DNA from 2 places in the Petrotoga sp. DB-2 genome. Region 2 is predicted to be linked to the other one. Evidence: riboswitches for the same ligand, from Rfam matches in the RefSeq annotation. Region 2 holds a riboswitch; the other holds the start of a gene.
What was found. A riboswitch is a leader RNA that binds a small molecule or an ion and turns the genes downstream of it on or off. The one in region 2 is predicted to bind cobalamin.
Positions count from the first base shown of each region.

Region 1 (11,436 bases), on a different contig from region 2:
TACCCCAAATGGGAAGTGTATGGTGATGACCTCCATCATAGGAACCATCCTCCAAGGAAAACATTGGCTGATTATCTTTTTGCCATTTAACTTGTCCCATATGGATCTCATAACCATAAATTGGAATTTCTGTTTGATATAACACCCCTTTTACTCTAACGATTTTCTTTTCAGGATGAAAATAAGTGTGAATAGGTAACAATGATAAACCTTCTACCTCTGAATGCGACGATTCAATAAGATGAGGGTCACACAGTTTTTCTCCCAGCATTTGGAATCCTCCACAAATCCCAATCAATTCCCTCTTCTGTTCAACGTGTTCTGATATTTTTTTATCCAATCCGGTATTTCGCACATAAAGATAATCGTCAATGGTATTTTTCGTTCCCGGTAGGATCACAACATGGGGATTCCCAAATTCCTTCACGTCTTTCACATACCTAATCTGTACATCTTCCTCTAATTGAAGGGGAACAAAATCTGTATAATTGGATAAGTAAGGATACTGAATCACGGCAATATCTATTTCTGCTTTCTCTTTCAATTCTCTTCCCTTCCTCAGAGCAACTGAATCCTCCTCTTCCCATTCAGGAAGGTGCACATAGGTAAGCACACCCATAACTGGAATACCTGTATGACTTTCAAGCCATTCTATTCCAGATTGAAACAACGATATATCTCCACGAAACTTATTGATAATTATTCCTTTTATCCGTTTTTTTTCTTCCTCTTGTAAAAGAGAAAGGGTACCTACAACCTGTGCAAAGACGCCGCCACGATCAATATCAGCAACTAATATGACATCTGCATCTGCCCATTCCGCCACCTGCATATTGACTAAATCGCGATCCTTTAAATTCATTTCCACTGGGCTTCCAGCTCCCTCAATCACAATTAAATCAAACTGTTCTTGAAGTTTATTTAGAGAATGGATAATCACTTCTTTCAAGTATTCATATAGCGTATCACGATATTCACGAAAATTCATTTCTGCCACGGGCTTACCTAAAACTACTACTTGAGATGTATGAGTTTTACTCGGTTTTAAAAGTACCGGGTTCATTTCAGCTGAAGCGAGTATCCCCGCAGCTTCTGCTTGTAACCCTTGAGCTCTTCCTATTTCTTTCCTATCTATCGTCACGTAGGAATTTAAAGCCATATTTTGTGCTTTAAATGGAGTAACGGAAAGACCTCTTGCAGCAAAATACCTGCAAAACGCTGTAGCAACCATACTTTTTCCTACATCTGACCCCGTTCCAACAATCATCAATGCTTTTGCCATATTTTTTCATTCCTCTTTCAACCTTTTTATTAAGACATTTATTTTATTCTAAAATTTCTTCCATATTTCGCTTTTGCCAATTAAGGCGAAAAAGAGAACCAATTTCTACTTTCTTTTCATAAAAAGATGTCTGATGTATGATTGACCATAAAAGCCGAATAAGACCTCCGTGGGTCACAAGCAATATCGATCCAATCAATTCTTTGGACGCCCATTCCTCAAAGAAGGATATAACCCTTTTTTCCATCTGAGCTAGTGTTTCCCCTTGTGGAGGAGCATAATCATAAGGACTATGTAACCAGTTTAAAAAATCTTCCCGTTGATTTTGGTACAGCCAATCGTAACTTTTTAATTCCCATTCGCCAAAATTCATTTCTTGTAAACGTTCATCTACGTAAATAGGAATGTCTTTCTTTTTTTCATCAAGCCTTCGATAAATCTCCCGTAAGGTTTCCTCAGATCGTTTCATTCCACTATGGAACATGGCTACCCAAGAAATAGCAACTAAGCGATCGATCCACTTTAATAGATCCGGATCTTCTCTGGATAGTAAAGGAACATCTGTTTTTCCCAGTAATAAACCCTTTTCATTATATTTTGTTTTCCCATGACGAAGAAGATAAAAATCCATCATAGATATACCACCAGCATGATCCAAAGGAGCATCTCTCCCCCTTCAATCATCCATCCGTACACATCTCCTGTTAACCCTTCTATCTTTTTTTTAAAATAAACTCCTGATAAGATAATAAATATCAAGTTAATCAACAACATAAAAGGAAAATAAGAACTTAACCAAAAGCCCGGTAACAACCAGATAATTGATACAAACAGCATCGGCAATTTGAACCAGTCCTTGTATTGCTTGCCTAATCCTTCATCTCTTGCATAGGGAAACAAAACAATAGCTAATAGTACTCCCCATCGGGCGATAAGGGGAGTAATAATTAAAGCTTCTTTTATTAAATCTGATGACAACAGTATTGATAGGCTAAATATTTTAATGCTATATAATCCCATAAATCCAATAACTCCCATCGCTCCCACACGACTATCCTTCATAATTGTTAACATTTTTTCTTTACTCTGACAACTGCCTATTCCATCAAAAACATCCATCCAGCCATCTGCATGCAGGGCACCAGTTAGCCACAATAAAAAAACAACAAGAAAGACTGCAAACAACGACTCGGGAAAATAAGGGTGAAAAAAATCATAAAATAAATATACCAGTCCCCCCAATAGCCAACCAATGAAGGGAAGGAAAAAAATTGTTCTTTTTACATTTTCCTCTTGATAAGGAAAGGAAAAGGGAAGGGGAATTCGACTATAATATTGAATTGCTAAGCCTAATGCGTTAAGATAATTATGGATCATTCCGTATCCCACCCTTTAATAGAACCGGTATACCAGATACAACCATATAAACCTCATCTGCAATGTTGGAAATCTTTTGATTAGTCCACCCTAAAATATCCTGATACACTCTACTTAATGGATTCATTTGTATTCCACCCCAACCAACTTCATTGGTTACAATAATTACTGGATAGCGATGGCCGGTAAGGGCGTGAAGAAAATCATCAATCATCGATTCTACTTTTTTTTGTCCTTCCTCTGTCTCCCATAGTTCTTTCCCTTGCTCATCCTTCTGCAAAAGGAGATTAGAGATCCAAAGGGTGATACAATCGATTAAGGATGCAACTTCTTGATTAATCTGCTTATCAAAATCATCACTTCTATCCTCATAAAATAACTTTGCCAAATGAATGGGTTCTTCTAGAGTTCGCCATGATTTTGGTCGATTCTGGCGATGAATCACAATTCTTTTTTCCATTTCCTCATCCTTTGCTTGCGCTGTTGCAATATAACGAACATGATCCCCATAGGATTGAACTAAACGTTGAGCAAAGCTTGATTTGCCGCTACGAATTCCACCTGTTACTAAAATAATTTTTTTATCGTTTTGAGACAAATAAGTTCAACTCCTTTATCAACTGCTGATTTTCTTCACGCCTTTTTACGGCAAGCCGAATATAGTGCTTGTTTAATCCATAGAAGGAATCAGCTAAACGAATAGCAATTCCCTTTTCTTTTAAAAAGGCATAAAGTTCCCTTGCATCCCCTTGCAATAGCTTCAACAAATAAAAGTTAGCCTGAGAAGGAAAAACCTGAAAAGAAGAAAGAGTTGTTAGTTGACGGTAAAACCAACTTCTTTCTTTCTTTATCCACGTTCGAGTTGTATTATAAAAAGCTTGGTCCATCATTATCATCTTTCCAATATTTTGAGCCAAACTATTCACAGACCAAGGGTCTCTAGCTAATTCCATCCAATGGATTAACCATGAAGGGGCCAACATATATCCAAGTCGAATTCCTGGAATCGCATAGAATTTGGTTAACGAACGAACAATGATCAACGATTTATTTTTTTGAAAATCATCGATCAGTCCTTCTGGCTCTTCGGTAAATGCGATGAACGATTCATCCACTAACAAAAAAGCTTTTTTCTCTTTTGCCAACAAATAGAGTGTTTCTACCTCGGCCTTTGTCAGCATCTGTCCGGTAGGATTATTTGGACGACAAAGGTAAAGCAAATCTCCCGCTTCCATTACTTGTTCTACCTTTGCCATTGGAAAAGCAAACTGATTCTCCTTTTCCTGATAATAGAGTCGTCTTATCGGGATATTGGCTGCCATCAAAGAAGGTTCATATTCTCCAAAAGTAGGCTGTATAACAATTCCCTGATGGATTTTTAATACTCGAGGAAGTAAGAAAAAAAGTTCTGCAGCTCCATTGCCGATCATTACCTGTTCCGGATCAACCGCTAATTGTTTCGCTAACACTTTCTTTAATGACGTCGCTTGTATCTCCGGATATTTGCTTAACCAATTTTTGTCCTTCTGTTGTAATAAGAAATGGATCGATTGTGGGAAACCCAACGGATTTGTATTAATACTAAAATCTAACTTTGCCCAATCCTTGCTTCCATGGGGCCTATCCTTTAAAGAGTTGAGGTGGGGATAAATATATTGATTCATAAAATCGACTCCTCTCATTGCAAATCATGGTATGTTTTTTGCCGATGATGTTGGCAAACTTTTATCCTGTTATCTTTAAAACATGGAAAAAATTAAAAACAATATCGAACAACTGATCATCATCAAAAATGAAGTTAAATATAACAATGAAACCGTTTGTTTGATATGTATGGGCCGTAAAGGAGCCTTTGCTTGTCCCAAGTAGGCTCTTTTCTCCTGTTGACCAAAATAGACATTGATTCCCCCTAATCGTACCCCTAAAGCACCGGCAACCACCGCTTCGGGAATTCCACTATTTGGACTTGGATGCTTTTTTGCATCTTTTAACCATATACGATAGGCTTCACGGGCATTTAAATGCAATAACCACGCGGCGATTACTAATAAAAAACCGGTTATTCGGGCAGGAATGAAGTTCAAGACATCATCCGTTCTGGCAGAAGCCCAGCCGAAATAGCGATATTTGTCATTCTTATATCCACACATCGAGTCCAGGGTATTAGCTGACCGATACACCATAGCTAACGCCGGACCACCAATAAGAGCATAAAAAATTGGAGATACCACCGCATCAACGATATTTTCTGCCACCGTTTCTACTGTTGCTCTCACGATTTCTTTTTCATCCAAATTATCGGTATCTCGACCAACAATATATCCCACTTGAACACGGGCTTTTTCAATATCCCCAGTCTCCAGCAGGCGATAAATCTTCCTTCCTTCATCTGCTAATCCTTTGATAGCAATCGTAGTAGAAATAAACCATGCGCCAAAGATCCATGAAAACAATGGATGAAGTACCTGAACGAAGATGATAATACCTTGGATAAGAAAAAAACTGACACTGATGATGGAGATAACTAAAACAATACCTGCTACACGTTCAGATCTCGCTCCTGATGTAAATCTTCTTAAGATACGTTCTGCTTTTTCTATTGCTTTGCCTATAATGATTACTGGATGAGGAATTTTTGGGGGATCGCCAATCCCTAAATCAATTAAAAAAGCAATCAGCGTTTGAAAAAAGTATGAATAGAACATTCTTCTGCCTTCCTATCTCTTACCGCTCTTTTTGCGACACCTTTGCTTGGGAAAACGTAGCCATTTCCTGCAGCAAATGTTGAGTAGAACGAATTAAAGGTAAGGCTAAAATCGCTCCAGTTCCTTCTCCTAATCGTAATGACAATTGTAATAACGGTTTTAATTGCAAGACTTTTAAAATAATCGCATGTCCAGGCTCTTCTGATTGATGGGCTGCAATCATATAAGATGCAGTGATAGGATGAATATATGTCGCAGCAAGGGCGGCAGCACCTGTATTCAGTCCATCAAGCAAAACTGGGATTTGTTTGTAGGATGCGGCAATAATCATTCCGGTCATTGCCGCATGTTCCACTCCACCAAAGGTAGCTAACGTCTCCACAGCATCTTTTGTAGCAAGTTGGTGCTTTTCAAAGGCTTTGCGAATCACATTTATTTTATGTTTTAGTTGAATATCATTAAGTCCTGTCCCTTTACCTGTCATCTGTTCAACGGGTAGTTCAAGCAAATGAGCAGCTATAGCGGCACTTGATGTCGTGTTACCAATACCCATCTCTCCGATCGACAACATTTTCGCTCCCTGTTCAACTTCTTCAATTCCTAATTGAAATCCGACCTGGATAGCATCATACACTTCTTTCTTGCTCATTGCTTTACCGAATAAGAAATTGTTAGTTCCTTTTTTGATCTTACGTTGAATCAGTCTGGGATCTGCAATCGTATCTTTCATTCCTACGTCAACTACTTTGATGGCAACATTATTGTTTTTAGTTAACACATTGATAGCTGCCCCTCCCTGTAAAAAGTTATACACCATCTGTGTAGTAACTTCAGACGGAAAAGCAGAGACACCTTCTGCGGTAATTCCATGATCTCCTACAAATACATAATGAGTTATAGGATCTACAGAAAAATAAATCGACTGATAAATTGCCGATAATTGCATTGCCAACTGTTCTAACTGTCCCAAACTTCCCTTTGGTTTGGTTAATTGATCTAAACGTTCTTGCGATTGCATAATATATTCTTCGTTTAACGGCTTTAATTTGGGTATTACTTCTTCCCACTGCATGTTTTTAACCCCTTTAATTACAATATATTAACTTAATACTCAATATCCAACACTGAAGGAATTACTTTTTCATAATTCTGCACATCACCGTTTCAAAGGAAATGATTAAACCTAACTTCTACTTCTTTTCTAGTTCCTACTATGACGATTCTTGAACAATTTACTTCATCCATGGAAGGTCCTTACCATATGACCAATTAAAAAAAACCTTAACTTGCAAGAAGTTAAGGTTTTTTAACATAGCACACTACCCGATTGCGATTAAGTTGCGTATTATCACCTTATCCTTCCCTCCGAAGAACAAACATCTTTCCCTTAAAAGCAGGTCTCCTGGCTTGCACTTCCCTTTACTCTTGTCCCTTCCCGGCACAAAGTCCAGTGGTTTTGACAATTTCATCCATGCTTACAGTAGCGGGGGCTGCATCAGATTTTCACTGATTTCCCTATTATTCCATAAGGGCACTTTTAAGTGAATATTTACTTTTACATAATTTAATTATACATCAACATTGTATTTTTTCCAAGAGTTATTAGGCTCGTTATCAAATATGGCTCTACTAATTTTAGAAATTTTAAAATTTACTTCAAAGCCACCTCGTCCAACACCCATCCATAAAGAATGGTAAGAGTTACTTCCTACAGTGCTTTTAAAATTATTTTATTTTCAAAGTATTTATACGAAGAAAATAAATATCATCGAACCCTAAATTTTTCTCTATTTCAATCAATGGGATTATAATTGTTTCATTATTTCTTTGGTATTTTCATACAACTTTTTGTATAAACTGAAATATTTATCATAAACACTTTTGTTATTAGCGTCTGGTGAAGTATTTTCTTTGAACTTTATCCATTTCTTAATATCTTGTGAATCGTGAAATACACCTGTTCCTAAGCCTGCTAAAAATGCATCTCCTAAAGGTGCTTCAACATCTTGCATCGTTCTTTTCATAATATATCCCGTCATATCTGCAAATATTTGAGTCCAAATATCACTGAAGTTATACCAAGAATTTTGCACATCTCTTCTGACCAGTATTTTTTTTGAATGTCGAAAATTCCTCCAATATTACCTGCGGAAGAGAAGTCTATTATTACTTCACCTGTTAGTTTGTGAATGACGAAATCTTTTGGTGTTATAAACTTATAAGTTTTGTTCCAAATATCCTTTTCATTATTTTTTATCCAAAGAATTTTTGTGAAACCAAAATAACTATCGACATAGTTACCTGTTATCCCAAATAAAGTTTCTTTAGGAACATTATTTTTAACCCAATCTGTTTCTTTCGTTGCCCTTCTATCCATCCAAATTAAACAGGGCCTTAGGGGGTTGAAATCTTTGTCAACTGGGATTCCTTAACCTCCGTATAATCCACTTATAGTTATTCCTGCAACAGTTTTTGGATTTATTTTCCCTTTTTCTAGGACTAATTTCAGAGTATCAATCACCGCGTCAAACCACACATTAGGCCATTGTTCAGCCCAATTGGGTTGAGGTGTCAAAACAGAATATTCTTTCGAAGCTTCTGCAACGACTCTTCCATTTTCATCTGTGATAACAGATTTAGTGCTTTGAGTTCCTATATCCACTCCCACTAAATACATCTTTAGTTCCTCCCGGTGTGCTTTATATTTTTATTATAGTATAAGCAATATTTCTTCTTTCATAAGTATATGCAACCATTAATTCAGATTCCCTGATTATCTGAATCCATGGATATGAATATTCTTTGTTTTTTGAATTTTCTAAAATAATTTCTTCATGCCACGTATTTCCAAAGTCATATGAAGTAAAAATAGACAACTTTTCTCTTTTACCCCAAAACGGATCCTCCAAATTAGATAACTTTCTAGGATCTTCAATAATTTCTCCTTTCTCTAAACCCAACGGATTACAACAACAAACTAATAAATTTCCTATCTTTTCTAAAGTCACTCTTGAATTTGGATTTGGTATTCCTGTAGATTTGGGTTTATCCCATTCTTTCTTTTCTAAGTCATAAGTTGTTTTATAAATATAACCATCTCTAGTTCTTAGCAACGAAAAAATGTGATTTTTAATTTCGATCATGTCTTGTTGAATATTTCCCTTTTCCGTCTGAATCTCACCAAATTTTTTCCATTTGTTTCTTTGAATATCATTTGATATATAGGGGGTACTAATCCACATCTTTTCATTATATATAGGAAAAACATATCTGTTATTTCTTAATTTCAATAATTTAGTTCCAAACAAAAGGTTATTGTTAACTAGAGAAAAAGGTTTTTCTTGAGTCCAAGTTGTTCCTTGATCATAAGACTCTTTATACCACAATGACGTTTCAGTCCAATCTTTACCTTCCATGGCAGCATAATACACTCTTATTGTATTACCAAATAATACTGGAACTGTATTACCTAGAGATCTTACAGGATCATGAACAAAAAGTTTTGGAGATTCCCAACTTTTTTCAAGAATATTGTATCGGGAAGTAAATAAATCAACATCTTTATTACCTTCCCAGGTTCCCGCAAACCAAAAGGCTAATATTTCTTTTTCATTGATTTTACAAAGACTTACTGAATGAGAACTCAGTTTACCTGGGATTTTGTCAAATATAAAGGATTTTCTAATAACATCCATTTTTTCACTTCCATATAAATTTTTTTCAATCCAAAATTTGATAATCGATATTCTTTATCTTGCAAAAATGTACCAACTCATCTATATAATTTCCATATACCCCATGTGTATGGTTACAAGGATAATATTCCAAAAAGGTTCCTATATCAGTATCTAGTTTAGCATATGCATGTGGCCATTCGATTTGTACTTGCTCACTGAGCCTTTTCTTTTCTTCCTCAGAAAGTTCGACAAACTCAACGGGAACTATTGTCATTACATAATTTCCATCTTGCCTTGCAAGTCTTGCTAATGTAACTCTCCCAGGAGCTGCAAAGTGTTTAACAGCGCCACCACCTGCTGGGAAATAAAAATCTTCAGGGTGTATAATCACGTTTTTCAAATTTTCTTCAGGTTTGTTAGATTTCCCTGCAAAATATGTCGCATGCTGTCCAGAGTTTGCTAAATCCAACAAATTCTCTTCTTTGAAGTAATGCCTCACGTCTGCAAACAATACAGGGGTTTGGGCTATATGTTTAAAGATTTCCATGGTTAAAGCTCCATCCATATCTGTTTCAGTTGCTGCCACAATAGGTTCCTTTACACCATCAAAATCGTATGGATCGTTCAAAAAAGCTTCTGCAATATCTAATGTTGCATAATTATTTGTCATTTCAGGTTGTCCTTTGAATCCAACAAAATCAAGCTCTTCTTCTTTTATAATTTCAAGTGCAGCGTAATATAATCCTATCTGCTTCTCTAAAATTTCAGGAGTGAGTCTATTGCCGTCATATTTAACGGTTGCTAATTTTTCAAGCCATTCTCTTGCTTTCTTTTTCTTCTGAGATGGCACTTTTTCAGCTTTTAAAACCAATGCATATTGGTCTACCTGTTCAACATCAATTCCAAATTCTTTCATCCATTGATCTCCGTTGGCAGAAGCTGTGTACATTCCCATGGGTCTTCCACCAAACATTCCGTACCTTTCTCCTTTTAACCTATGTGCAGCACTGGCAGCTCGTATGTATTTTAGTAATTTTTCTAAAACATTTGGATCTTCTGGCTCTCCCCAAACTCTTTCTGGGAATATTCCTATTTGCTCTAAAGCACCAGCTGCAGCTAACAATCCTACCATTCCAGGATACTTTGGATTTATTTGGCCATAAGTTAAATACGGTCCAGGGGCATAAAGTGAAGCCATAACGCTCAAATGAGGCCAACACCATATAGAATAATTGAAGATCGTCATTTCCACTTCTGCTTTCATCATTTCTTTTCCAGCTTTTTTTGCTTTTGATGGTTTGTTTACAATGTCTGAAGCTCTTACTACTTCTACTTCACCGGTGCTTTCTAACGCTTTTACTAGCCTGTCTTCAAATTTTTTGTTCATCTCCAAGGTTTCCTCATGAACAAAATCTCTACCATCTGAAAATGTGATTATCCCTATTTTCCTTTTTTTCATATAAAATTAGCCTCCTCATAGATTTTTTTAATCTGTTATGATTTCAAATTTTTGACTGACTTTCTTTCTATTAATTCTCCTTTTAGTATAACTTTCATAGGTCTGGCATATCTATCTTCTATTCTTGATAGCAAAGATGTGGCAGCTATTTTACCTTCTTCTAATATTGGTTGTTTTATAGTCGTTAAAGGTGGATCGATCAATTCATTTTCTGGTAAATCATCAAATCCAACTAAAGACAGTTCTTCAGGAATTTTTATGTTATTTTTTTTAGCTGCGTAAACTATATACTTAGTTAAATTGTTATTTGTTGCTATTATCGCCGTTGGTAAATTATTTTTTCTCTTGAGATTATTTAAAACGTCTATAGCTTTTTCATGAGGATATATATCTTCACATATCCATTCATTTTTAACGGGAATATTCAACAGTTTACAACCTTTTAGAAACCCTTTGAGCCTTTCTTCTATAGTGAATATTCCTTTTTTGGATAAAAAAATACCGATCTTTTCATGACCATTTTCTTTTAAATACATTAAGGCTTGAATGATTGCATCTTGGTTATCTACAATAACATGATCAAACTGATCCTGATTATAAAACATTCTATCGTAGAAAACTATTGGAATGCCCATTTTGAAAAAATCTTGATATAATCTCAAATTACTTTTTCCGTTTTTTTCTGTAACTGGTGAGGCTAAAATACCTTCAACTCCATGACCGATCATCCAGTTTAAATAAGTCTTTTCTTTATCTACATTCTCATCGACGTTACTTAACAAAATCTTATATTCACGTGGGAATAAAACATCTTCTACTCCTTTTAAAAATTCCAAAAAGAAAGGGTTCCTTATATCAAACGCTATAACACCAATAATCTTTGATTTTGAATTTTTAAGGGTACCTGCAGATAGATTTTTCATATATCCTAATTTT
Region 1 is NZ_JBSVZD010000007.1:62,702-74,137, forward strand. It holds gene ACW9JY_RS04220 (cobyric acid synthase) at 1-1,282, opposite strand, end outside; gene ACW9JY_RS04225 (histidine phosphatase family protein) at 1,326-1,940, opposite strand; gene cobS (adenosylcobinamide-GDP ribazoletransferase) at 1,913-2,659, opposite strand; gene cobU (bifunctional adenosylcobinamide kinase/adenosylcobinamide-phosphate guanylyltransferase) at 2,649-3,257, opposite strand; gene cobD (threonine-phosphate decarboxylase CobD) at 3,241-4,323, opposite strand; gene ACW9JY_RS04245 (cobalamin biosynthesis protein) at 4,399-5,364, opposite strand; gene cobT (nicotinate-nucleotide--dimethylbenzimidazole phosphoribosyltransferase) at 5,384-6,436, opposite strand; cobalamin riboswitch at 6,740-6,918, opposite strand; gene ACW9JY_RS04255 (hypothetical protein) at 7,170-7,388, opposite strand; partial or broken gene ACW9JY_RS04260 (FGGY family carbohydrate kinase) at 7,439-8,041, opposite strand; gene ACW9JY_RS04265 (exo-alpha-sialidase) at 8,064-9,059, opposite strand; gene ACW9JY_RS04270 (L-fucose/L-arabinose isomerase family protein) at 9,085-10,500, opposite strand; gene ACW9JY_RS04275 (LacI family DNA-binding transcriptional regulator) at 10,536-11,436, opposite strand, start outside.
Region 1: another riboswitch for cobalamin. It lies ahead of cobT (nicotinate-nucleotide--dimethylbenzimidazole phosphoribosyltransferase); the one in region 2 lies ahead of ACW9JY_RS00585 (ABC transporter substrate-binding protein).

Region 2 (11,436 bases):
CTGTTAGAGCGGGTGGCAGGGTGAAAAGTTAAAGACTCCTATGATTTTCTGGACAGGCTGCAGGGCAATGGGACCGCAGGATCTTTCCTTAGAAGAGTGGGTTGTGGTCAAAAGAATAAAACCCTTTTCCTTATGGGTGGGGAGCGGGGCAAAGGGCGCTTAAAAGACTTAAAAGGAGGAAAAACTTATGGATATCGACGTTATTCGAAATCTTCTTGCTGAGGAGGCAGATGAATTACTGAACTTTAATTCACCAAAGATTTCGAAAGATCAATTGTATCTTCCTGGTTCAGATTGGGTAGATAGAATTTTTGTAAACTCAGATAGATCACCTCAAGTTTTAAAAAGTTTACAACTTTTATTTGATCACGGCAGATTGGCTAATACGGGTTACTTGTCAATTCTTCCTGTTGATCAAGGAATAGAACATTCGGCGGGTGCCTCCTTTGCTCCTAATCCCATCTATTTTGATCCTGAAAATATTGTAAAATTAGCTATTGAAGGTGGCTGTAATGCGGTTGCTTCTACTCTAGGGGTTTTAGGAAGTGTGGCTAGAAAGTATGCTCATAAGATACCGTTTATCGTAAAAATTAACCACAATGAACTTTTAACTTATCCTAATACTTATGATCAAATACTCTTTGCCAACGTGAAGCAAGCATTTGAATTGGGAGCTACGGCTATCGGAGCAACTATATACTTTGGTTCCAAGGAAAGTGATAGGCAGATAGTTGAAATCAGTAAAGCTTTTCATGAGGCACATGAATTAGGCATGGCAACAGTATTATGGGCATATTTGAGAAACAATGCGTTTGTAAGAAACGGGAAAGATTATCACGTAAGTGCTGATTTAACAGGACAGGCAAATCACTTAGGGGTTACGATAGAAGCCGATATAGTTAAACAAAAATTACCTCAAATAAACGGAGGTTATACAGCATTAAACGAAGAAGAAAAATACGGAAAATTCAGCAAAAAAATGTATACAGACTTAGTCTCAGATCATCCAATTGATTTGGCCCGATACCAAGTTGTTAACAATTATATGGGAAGAATTGGATTGATTAATTCCGGAGGACCTTCAGGAGAAAATGATTTAGCTAACGCTGTAAAAACCGCTGTTATCAATAAAAGAGCTGGAGGCATGGGACTTATAAGTGGACGAAAGGCGTTTCAAAAACCAATGAAAGAAGGAATAGAAATATTGAATGCCATACAAGATGTTTATCTCTGCAATGAAATCACAGTTGCTTAAAAAAGATTGAATATAGGAGTTTAAGGGAAAGTGGATTGTTTATAAAACAAGAATAAAGGCGGGGAGTTTTATGTCGTTAACAATAAAGAGCTGTTATGCTATACGTGGTTTGTATGAAATGTATAAACTTCAGAGTAGAAACAAAGAAGAGAAAAACACCAAAATCTCAATCTCGAAGATCGCGGAAAGTTCTGGTATTTCACAAGAATTTTTGGCAAAAATATTTGCCGAATTAAAAAAAACTAAAATAGTTGCTTCAGAAAAAGGTAAATTTGGAGGATTTTATTTTACAAAAGCACCTGAAGAAATCAATCTTTCAGAAATTGTAGAAGTCTTAGAAGTACCATTGAGCTCTTACGATTGTATTTCCGAAGGTGAATGTGAAAATCAAAATAATTGTCCCGTAGAGTTTGTCTGGAGAAGGGTACAAGATGCAATATTTAACGAGTTATCTAACATTACTTTAAAAGACGTGATAGAATACGGTAAAAAGAAGGAAGCTTTAGCGGCTAAAAGTCAATAGAACAATTATTAATACTTCATATTGATAATTTTGTTGTAAGCACCTAAGTATTGCGAAATTCTTTGAGTAGCGTTCACAGCATTATGTAGGATTTGTTCTTTTTCTAAATTATTCAAAATTCCGTCTATTAAGACTGTATCAAACACGTCACCCATACCGACTCCATATGGCGTTTTTTTGCCAGATAATGCTACTATTTTTTCACCCCATTTGGCCCCTTTTTCCCCTAGCTTTACAACATCGCAATTAAACAGAAAATTTTCACACTCTTCTTCGTTACCAATAAAAAACACATTTTCACACCTTTTATTTATTAACTTTGGCCTAGGACCTATATCAAAAAAGGTTTTTTTGTAATTCTGAAAAATATCGCTGTTTATTATGCGTTCATTAATTTCGGTAGTGATGAAGAGATACTCTGATTTTTTCTTTGGTATAATCAAGTCTAAATCATTTATTCTTCTATCTATTGCAATTGGCTTTTCGTTTATTGTAATGAAAGTAGCGGTGTTTTGATCAACCCTCTTTATCCATTCAACATTAACAGCATGAAAGGATAGACTCTCTAATAAAAACTTACCAACAAAATCTTTGCCAACATTGCCGAATATTCTTACATTATGGCCTAATTGAGAAAGACCGATAGCCACATTTAATGCCGATCCTCCCGGAAGTTGTAAAATTTTTGAATTGTGATAACCATCATTTTTAAGTATATAAATGTCTAAAAAGATTCCACCTATTACATCGATAGTAGCCATTTTCACACCTTATTTGAATAAAATTTGAGGAACTTTTTTTATTGGATGTTTTATAATATAAGCATCCATTTCAAAGATTTCATTCATGACAGATTCATTTAATACCTCTGCTGGTGTACCCGAATATTTAACAGATCCATTCTTCATAACTATTATTTTATCCGAGAATAATGCCGCGTTGTTCACATCATGAAATACTGCTAGAACTGTTTTCCTTTCTTTGGTGACCATTTCCTTAACAATTTTTAAGAGACTTTGAGTGTAACCGGGATCTAAATGCGAGGAGAATTCATCTAAAAGTAATATGGGAGTTTGTTGGGCAATTGCTCGAGCAATCATAACTTTTTGCTTTTCTCCTCCAGACATTGATGAAAATGGCTTGTTTTTATAATTTACTAGTCCAACAGTTTGAAGGGCTTCATCGATAATCCTTTTGTCCTGTTCGGATTCAAAAAAGGTTATTCCATTTGAGAAAGGTATTCTTGACGTTGAAACGATACTTTCCAAATCGTAATCGAAAGAAGTGTTGAATTCTTGTGGTACAACTGCTACCTTTTTTGATAGCTCTTTGTAAGAATAATTCTTTAATTCACTATGGTTTAGTATTATTTCTCCTTTGTAATTTTTCAGAATTCCTGAAAGAATCTTGATAAGAGTACTTTTACCTGCTCCATTTGGGCCAATTATAGAAACAATATCTCCTTTTACTATTTTTAAATCATCAATTTTCAAAAAAAAGCCATTCCCATAAGTGAAACGGACGTTGTTAAATGTTATCATATTTTTTCTTTTCTCCTCATTACAAAAATGAATATTGGGGCACCTACTATTGAGGTTACCACACCGATAGGAAGTTCTGTAGGAGCAAATAGTGTTCTGGAAACAAAATCTGCAGACATTAAAAACATTCCTCCAATGAAGAGTGAATATAAGTTTGAAACAAGCGAATATGGCCCTTTAACCATTCTTACTATATGAGGGATTATAAGTCCTACAAAACCTATTATTCCCACCTGGGATACAGTGAAAGATACCGCGAAAACGTTTATTACAATCAAAAAAAGTTTCAATCGATCGGGATTTATTCCCGAAAATACCGCCATGTCATCTCCCATCGAAAGAACGTTCAATCGTTTGGAAAATAATAAAACTAAAATAAATTGAATGATGAGTGTAAAAAAAAATTTTAAATTATCGCTCCAAATTAAATCTCCTGTGCTTCCCATCAACCATGTGTTGACGTGAATTAAGTTTCCCCAATACATCACAGTAAAAAGTGTAGTAAATGAGTTAAACAAAAAACTAATTATTACCCCGCTTAGTATTAGAGATAAAACGGGAAGCTTTTTACCCTGTCGAGCCAATATTAAAACAATAAATGTTGCTAATATACCAAAAATAAAAGAAAAAGCTTCTAATCCAAGGAAAAGAGAAAGACCATAAATGCTGCTTAACGCTGTGTATAACACAGCACCGAAGCTAGCTCCTGAAGAGATTCCTAAAATGTATGGATCTGCTAGGGGATTTTGTACTACCAATTGTAAGACATTCCCGGAAACTGCCAATATGCTGCCTACAAGGAAACTACCAACTACTCTTGGAAGTCTTATGTTTAAAATCAAATTGTTGTAAATATCATTGCTGTTTTTACCTATTAAAGAGGTAAAGATATCTCTAACAGGAACCTTTACACTCCCAAAAGATGTGAAAAGTAAAATTAATAAAAAGCTAGAGATTATAAGAAATAAAACAAGGGGTAGATCCCCTTGTTTTTGGATAATTTTCATCTGTTTTCACCAAAATACTCGTATAATTGTTCAAGGACATCGATCAGAGAGGGAGAAGCTTGATGCATTTTGTTACCATCGACCATAACTATTTTTCCTTCTTTAACAGCTTTTACATTTTCAAATTGTTTGGCATTCAAGATAGTATTTTTAGAGGTTTCGTCGCCTTCATAATAAGAGGAAACAATTATGATATCAGGATTTTGGGCAACGACGAATTCAGGACCTACCAGTAAAAAACCATTGTTCCCAGTATATGGAGCGGCTAAATTTAATCCTCCAGCGTAAGCAATTAACTCATTTATATATGAACCAGTTCCTGCCGTCCAAATTTCAGCTACATTATTTTGAACCATTAAATATAAAACCGTTGGTTTATTTTTCCAAGTGAAAGAACTTTTGGCTATATTTAAAACATTTTGTCTTAGTTTATTTGAAAGAGTTTGAGCTTTTTCTCTCTCGCCTAAGATACTGCCAATTAATACAATATCCCTATAGATATCATTAAAATTAACTGGATTAATCACAAAGGATTTGATATTGTATCTTTCCAATCTACTAATCTCAGGTTCTTGAAACCCTCCAGTTAAAAAAACAACATCCGGATTCAAAGAAACTATTTTTTCGAGATTTAAAGGCACTAAATTACCAATTTTTTCAGCATCTATATGGGTATCCCAATCTGTTACGCCTACTACTTTTTCCTCTAAGCCTAAATATTTGATATAATCAGATACAGCGGGTGCGGCGGAAATAACCCTGTTAACCTCTCCCTCAAAAGAGACTAATCTTCCAAGATCATCCACCATCAAATACTCTGCGGTCAAAACAACCGACAACAAAATCGTAAAAAATGTAAATAACACCTTCCTCATACCAAATGGCCTCCTTATATAAATTAGCGCCATTTAAACATTTTTTCTATCTCTTTGGCGCGAAGAGATAGAAAAACCTGCATTATTTAGGTCTCCCGACTTTCGGATCACTCTACTCCTTACGCCTTCCCGGATCTTTCCAGTGGCTTTTGTAAGTTTCGTCCCCGATTACGGTGGCGCGACCGTAACGGATTTTCACCGTTTTCCCTTAAAATAATGCAGCAAATATTGACTTCATTACTTGCCGTGAGGCTGTTTCTTTTTAATTATATCATTTCGATATTCTTTTTTCAATTTTTTCTTTGACATTATTAAAATTTATGGTAAAATAAATATATAGCCTGTCCACAAAGGAGGAGCCAAGACATGGAAGTGTTAAAAGTCAGTCATTCATCTGCACCGAACAAAGTTGCTGGAGCTATAGCAGGAGTTCTGTCAAAAACAGACGAGGTTGAACTACAAGCTATTGGAGCTGGAGCAGTTAATCAAGCAGTGAAGGCTATTGCCATTGCAAAGAGATTTATCGAGGCTAAAGGGAAGGAGATATACGTTATCCCTGGTTTTGTGGAGGTTGAAGTAGGTTCGGAAAAAAGAACGGGTATTAAGTTCAAAGTGGTGGCGAAGGTTTCTGAAAATATTTCCCCAGAAGAGTATTCTCAACAGTAAAAATGAATGAAAACGAGAAAGCAATATTGGAAATCATTGAAGCGTGTTCACAAAACACGCATCTTTTTGATATTATAAAAGATATTACAAAATTAGATAACGGTGAAAGATACAAGCTGCGTAGAATGGCATCTCAAGTACTTAATAAGAACAATGGAATAGACAAAGAGGCTATAAAATTTTACTATGTAGTTACTGAACAAGGTGTTGCAGAAGAGATTTTAAGGAGGATTCAATCTAGTGAAACCAAAACCTAAAACCGTAGGTGGACAAGCGGTTATTGAAGGCGTAATGATGAAAGGAAGAAATACCGTAGTCGCAGTAAAAAGAAAAGACGGAAGTATAGCAGTTAAAAGGTTAAAGGATAACTCTTGGGGGATTTGGGAAAAAATACCTATTATTAGAGGTTTTTTTGTATTACTACATGCAATGATAATTGGTATGAACGCATTATCTTATTCGGCTAAAGTATCCGGAGAAGAAGAGGAAGAATTAACTACAAAAGATATGGTTATTGCCATATTACTTGCTGTTGCAGTTGCAACTTTAGGGTTCGGTGTTTTACCTGTGTTTATAACCAAACCCTTCAACATCGAATCTGAATTTTGGTTTGCTTTCACTGAAGGCTTTATAAGAGCGTTTTTGGTTGTTGCCTACATCTGGGGTATTTCTTTCATGAAAGATATAAAAAGAGTTTTTCAATACCATGGAGCCGAACACAAAAGTGTATTTACCTACGAAAACAATGAGCCTTTAGAGGTCAAATACGCCAAAAAATACCCAACCTTGCATCCTAGATGTGGTACTAGTTTCTTGATAATTACGGTTTTTGCTTCGATTATTGTTTTTGCTATAACGGGTGGATTAGGCTTCAATTCAACTTTGCAGAAAGTAATTTCTAGAATAGTACTTCTTCCACTAGTTGCAGGTTTAGCTTACGAATTTCAAAGGTTTACTGCAAAAATCATTGACACAAAAATAGGAAAAATTCTTGCCTATCCAGGATTGTTGCTTCAAAAAATTACTACCAAGGAACCTGAAAAAGAACAATTGGAAATTGGGCTCATATCTTTAGAATATGCACTCAAAGAAAATTTTGATGGTGAAGTAATTTTAGATAACCATGGAAACCAGATTGAAAATCAAGGTGCAGAACACAAAGTCTTTGCTCCAGACGTAACTTCCCTAAAAGCCGATTCTTAATGCCCTAAAATAAATCGGTTGGCTTTTAAAAAGTTTTCTTGTGATTGATACTTTTTAATTTATGTTTCTTGAATTACGGATGGACTTCATTTAGATTCTGCCAAGAATATTTCTTGTTCTCCACACTGTACTATTTCTGTGACTGCCCTTTTGTTCTATTAAGGGATTACTTCGTTCTTATTATGTGATATGCTCACAAAGTTTATTAATAAATTATGATCTGTATGCTATATTCGAACGCTAGCAGACGACTGCCTACATCTATAAAGGAATAATTTGTGGGTGGAAATTAGATGGATGTGAAGGGAATGAAAGGGTAAAAAATTCCCTTCCTTAGAAGGGCGGGCTGGGGGCAAAGGGGCGCTAATAGAAGAAAGAATTTGCCTTTAAAGAGGTTACAGGGCGCAGCAAAAACTAAATGTAATGAGGAGGATTCACATGGATGAAAATACTAACAATTTAGTATCAAAGAAACAAAGTAGAGATAATATTCAAGCCATTGAAATTAATATGGCTAAATTAAACGAAATGACCAGAAAAGAGTTATACGAATTAGCCCGCAAACTCGAAATATCCAATTATTCTAAGATGACAAAAAACGAATTGAAGTTTGCTATTTTAAGAAAACAAACTGAATCGATCGGATACTTTTTTTATGAAGGGATTTTGGAAGTACTTCCGGATGGTTACGGTTTCTTGAGAAGCGTAGACAACTCATTGTTGCCGGGAACTGATGATATATACGTTTCTCAATCTCAGATTAGAAAATTCAACCTTTTCACAGGAGACATAATAGCAGGTCAAATAAGGCCTCCAAAAGAAGGCGAAAGATTTTTTGCTTTATTAAGAATAGAAGCGGTTAATTCTTTACCTCCCGAAAACGCTCGGGATAGAGTGTCTTTTGAAAATTTAACTCCTGAGTATCCAAAAACCAGAATGGTTTTGGAACATAAGAACGCACCATACAGCTCAAGAATAATTGATCTTTTCTCTCCTATAGGTTTTGGGCAAAGAGGGTTAATCGTTGCTCCTCCAAAAGCTGGTAAAACTACGCTGCTAAAAGATATTGCCAACTCTATTGCCGAAAATTATCCTGATACTAGAAGGTACATACTTTTAATAGACGAACGGCCTGAAGAGGTGACAGATATTCGTGACACGGTAGATGCTAACGTTATAGCAGCCCCGTTTGATATGGACCCAGAAAATCAAATAAGAATCGCAGAAATGGCTTTGGACCACTTTAAGAGGCTAGTTGAGTTTGGTCACGATGTGGTTGTTTTAGTTGATAGTTTGACAAGGGTTGCACGTGAATATAATCTTTATGTACCATCCAGTGGAAAATTGCTGAGTGGTGGTCTTGATCCTGCCGCTGTAATTTTCCCAAAGAAATTCTTTGGCGCTGCAAGAAAGATTAGAGAAGGTGGCAGTTTGACCATCTTAGCCACGGCATTAATAGAAACTGGATCGAAGATGGATGAAGTGATATTTGAAGAATTTAAAGGTACAGGAAATATGGAGCTGGTGTTATCAAGAGAAATCTCTAATGAGAGAATATTTCCTGCTATAAACTTAAAATTATCAGGTACAAGAAAAGAAGAATTGTTGTATAATCCTGATGAGATGAAGAATACAATTATTCTAAGAAAGTTCATCAACGATATGTCCCCAAAAGAGGCTTTAGAATTCATCTTGAGTTTATTAAGGAAACATAAAACTAATGATGAAATAATGGAAGCGATAGAAAATCAAAAAGCTTTATGAACTGTGATATAATTTGTTTATGAAAATATATCATAGATATTACTTACCAAACACAAATAACTATAAAAATTTATATCTAATTCACGGTCTTGGAGAATATTCCGGAAGATATGTGAATTTTATTCAGCAATTAAATAAGATAGGGATTGCTGTTTTTACCTTCGATCTTCCGGGGCATGGTTATACTACTGGGAAAAAAGGCGATATAGAGAATTTTTACGAGATTTATTCTTTTTTAGAAAATTATGTTCAAGAAGAATATCTGCTATTTGGACACTCTCTTGGGGGGTTAATCGCTTCAAGATTCGTTGAAATAACGGAGAAAAAACCCGAAAAACTTATTCTCTCTTCTCCTGCCTTGGGGGATATTAGACAACTAAGTTGGCTTTTAAACCTTTTCTCGATATTTCCAACACTTACTTTTTCAAATGGAATTAATCCTTATGACCTATCCACGGATAAAAAAGCATGTGAATTATATAAAAAAGATCCGCTGGTACATGATAAAATAACCGTCCGAACTGCTCGTCAAATGTTCGACGAAGCTGAAATTGCGTTAAAAGAAATCGAAAAGGTTGATATCCCAACATTGTTGCTTTTTGGAGAGGAAGATAAAATAGTCAACATCGAAGAATATAAGAAGATAAAGAATTCAAACATCGAGAAAGTTCCTTTTTCCAAAGGGAAACATGAGTTATTTGAATGCGTTTACAATAAAAATAAATTTTATGATAAGATTTTCGAATTTTTAAAATAAAGATAAACCCGAGCTGTGGGATGGGGAGCGGGTCAAAGGGGCCAAGACCCTTTAATCCTAATGGGCTGGCTGCGGGGTGAAGGGGCGCTAACATGAGTTTTAGAGTATATAAAATAGAGATATCAGGAGGTAAAAAATCTTAATGAACGATAATACAAAATACGATGAAACTAAAGTATTAGAAATATTAAAAGACACTGAGGCCTTTTTAAAGGGGCACTTTTTATTATCTTCTGGATTACATTCTGACACGTATATTCAATGTGCAAAAGTTCTTAAATATCCAGAGTATTCGGAACTTTTTGGCAAATTAATTGCTGATAAAGTAAAGTCAAAAATAGACTACGTTGTATCTCCTGCATTAGGTGGAATTATCATAGGATACGAAGTAGCAAGAGCTTTAAACGTTCCATTTTTATTCGCTGAGAGAGATGAAAATGGGAAAATGAGTTTGCGTAGAGGTCAAGCTATAAATGATAAAAGCAAAATACTAATAGTAGAAGACGTAATAACTACAGGAAAATCGACGTTGGAAGTTGCAAAATTGATTGAAAGTAACGGAGGAGATGTGATTTCATTCGCCTGCATCGTCAACAGATCTTCTAAAAGGTTTTTAGAAAATAGAGAAATCATGTCGCTTGTTACTATAAAAGCTGCTACCTACTCCCCAGAAAACTGCCCTTTATGTATCCAAGGTTTAGAATTAATAAAACCAGGTAGTAGAAAACAATAGAAAGAAAAAACTAAAAATGCAAGCTTTTAAGTTTCTTTTAAGAAGTTGGTTTATAATTTAAGTGAATAAAATAATTGGAGGTGCTATTATGAAAAAATCTATCTTGTTAATTTTGACTGTATTTTTACTTTCCATATCATCATTTGCAATTGTGAATGAAGGATACGAAAGTCCAGTAGTTAACGTAGTTGAAGAGGCTGCTCCAGCCGTTGTAAATATTGAATCCACTCGTTCAGCTGCCGTTCCAATAGATCCCTACATTCAAGAATTTTTTGAAAGATTCTTTGGCCAAGAAATGCCAGAGTATCAAACAAAAGGAGTGGGATCTGGCTTTATTTTCGATAAAAGAGGCTACATATTGACAAACTATCATGTGATAGAAAGTGCAGAACAGATATCTGTATCTTTGCCGAATGGAAAAAACTATGACGCCGAGTTGGTAGGTGGAGATGAAGATCTCGATTTAGCAATAATTAAGATAAACGCTGATGAAGACTTACCAACGCTGCCTTTAGGTGATTCAGACAAAATTAAGATTGGCGAAGACGCGATAGCTATAGGTAATCCATTGGGTTTACAAAACACCGTTACATCAGGGGTTATAAGTGCAACCAATAGAAGCATTCCAAAACCGGATGGAAATGGGAACTATGTTGATTTGATACAAACGGATGCAACTATTAATCCCGGCAATAGCGGAGGACCTCTACTGAATATACATGGGGAAGTCATTGGAATTAACACTGCAATCGCAGTAGATCCTCAATTAGGAAGCGTGAACATAGGCTTTGCCATTCCTATTAACATAGCAAAAAGATTTGCTGATTCTGTTATGGAAACCGGATCCTTTCAAAGAGCTTATTTGGGTGTATACATCAGCAATATAACCGAAGAATTGAAAAAATCTTTGGGGTTAGAAGTAGACAAAGGAGCCTATGTCCAAGATTTGGTGCCAGGTGGAGCCGCTGAGAAAGCCGGTATAAAAGTAAATGATGTAATAGTGGAAGTCAATGGCAAAAAAATAGAAAATGTGGACGATTTAACTTCTTTAATATCCACTTATCCAGCTGGGACTACTGTAGAAGTAGTTGTCGATAGGTTTGGAGAAAGGA
Region 2 is NZ_JBSVZD010000001.1:115,977-127,412, reverse strand. It holds gene ACW9JY_RS00615 (ECF transporter S component) at 1-32, shown strand, start outside; gene ACW9JY_RS00610 (class I fructose-bisphosphate aldolase) at 188-1,255, shown strand; gene ACW9JY_RS00605 (RrF2 family transcriptional regulator) at 1,326-1,778, shown strand; gene ACW9JY_RS00600 (PfkB family carbohydrate kinase) at 1,787-2,539, opposite strand; gene ACW9JY_RS00595 (ABC transporter ATP-binding protein) at 2,549-3,319, opposite strand; gene ACW9JY_RS00590 (FecCD family ABC transporter permease) at 3,316-4,326, opposite strand; gene ACW9JY_RS00585 (ABC transporter substrate-binding protein) at 4,323-5,201, opposite strand; cobalamin riboswitch at 5,270-5,433, opposite strand; gene ACW9JY_RS00580 (stage V sporulation protein S) at 5,568-5,867, shown strand; gene ACW9JY_RS00575 (hypothetical protein) at 5,870-6,124, shown strand; gene ACW9JY_RS00570 (DUF1385 domain-containing protein) at 6,108-7,070, shown strand; gene rho (transcription termination factor Rho) at 7,509-8,834, shown strand; gene ACW9JY_RS00560 (alpha/beta fold hydrolase) at 8,854-9,591, shown strand; gene pyrE (orotate phosphoribosyltransferase) at 9,734-10,324, shown strand; gene ACW9JY_RS00550 (Do family serine endopeptidase) at 10,413-11,436, shown strand, end outside.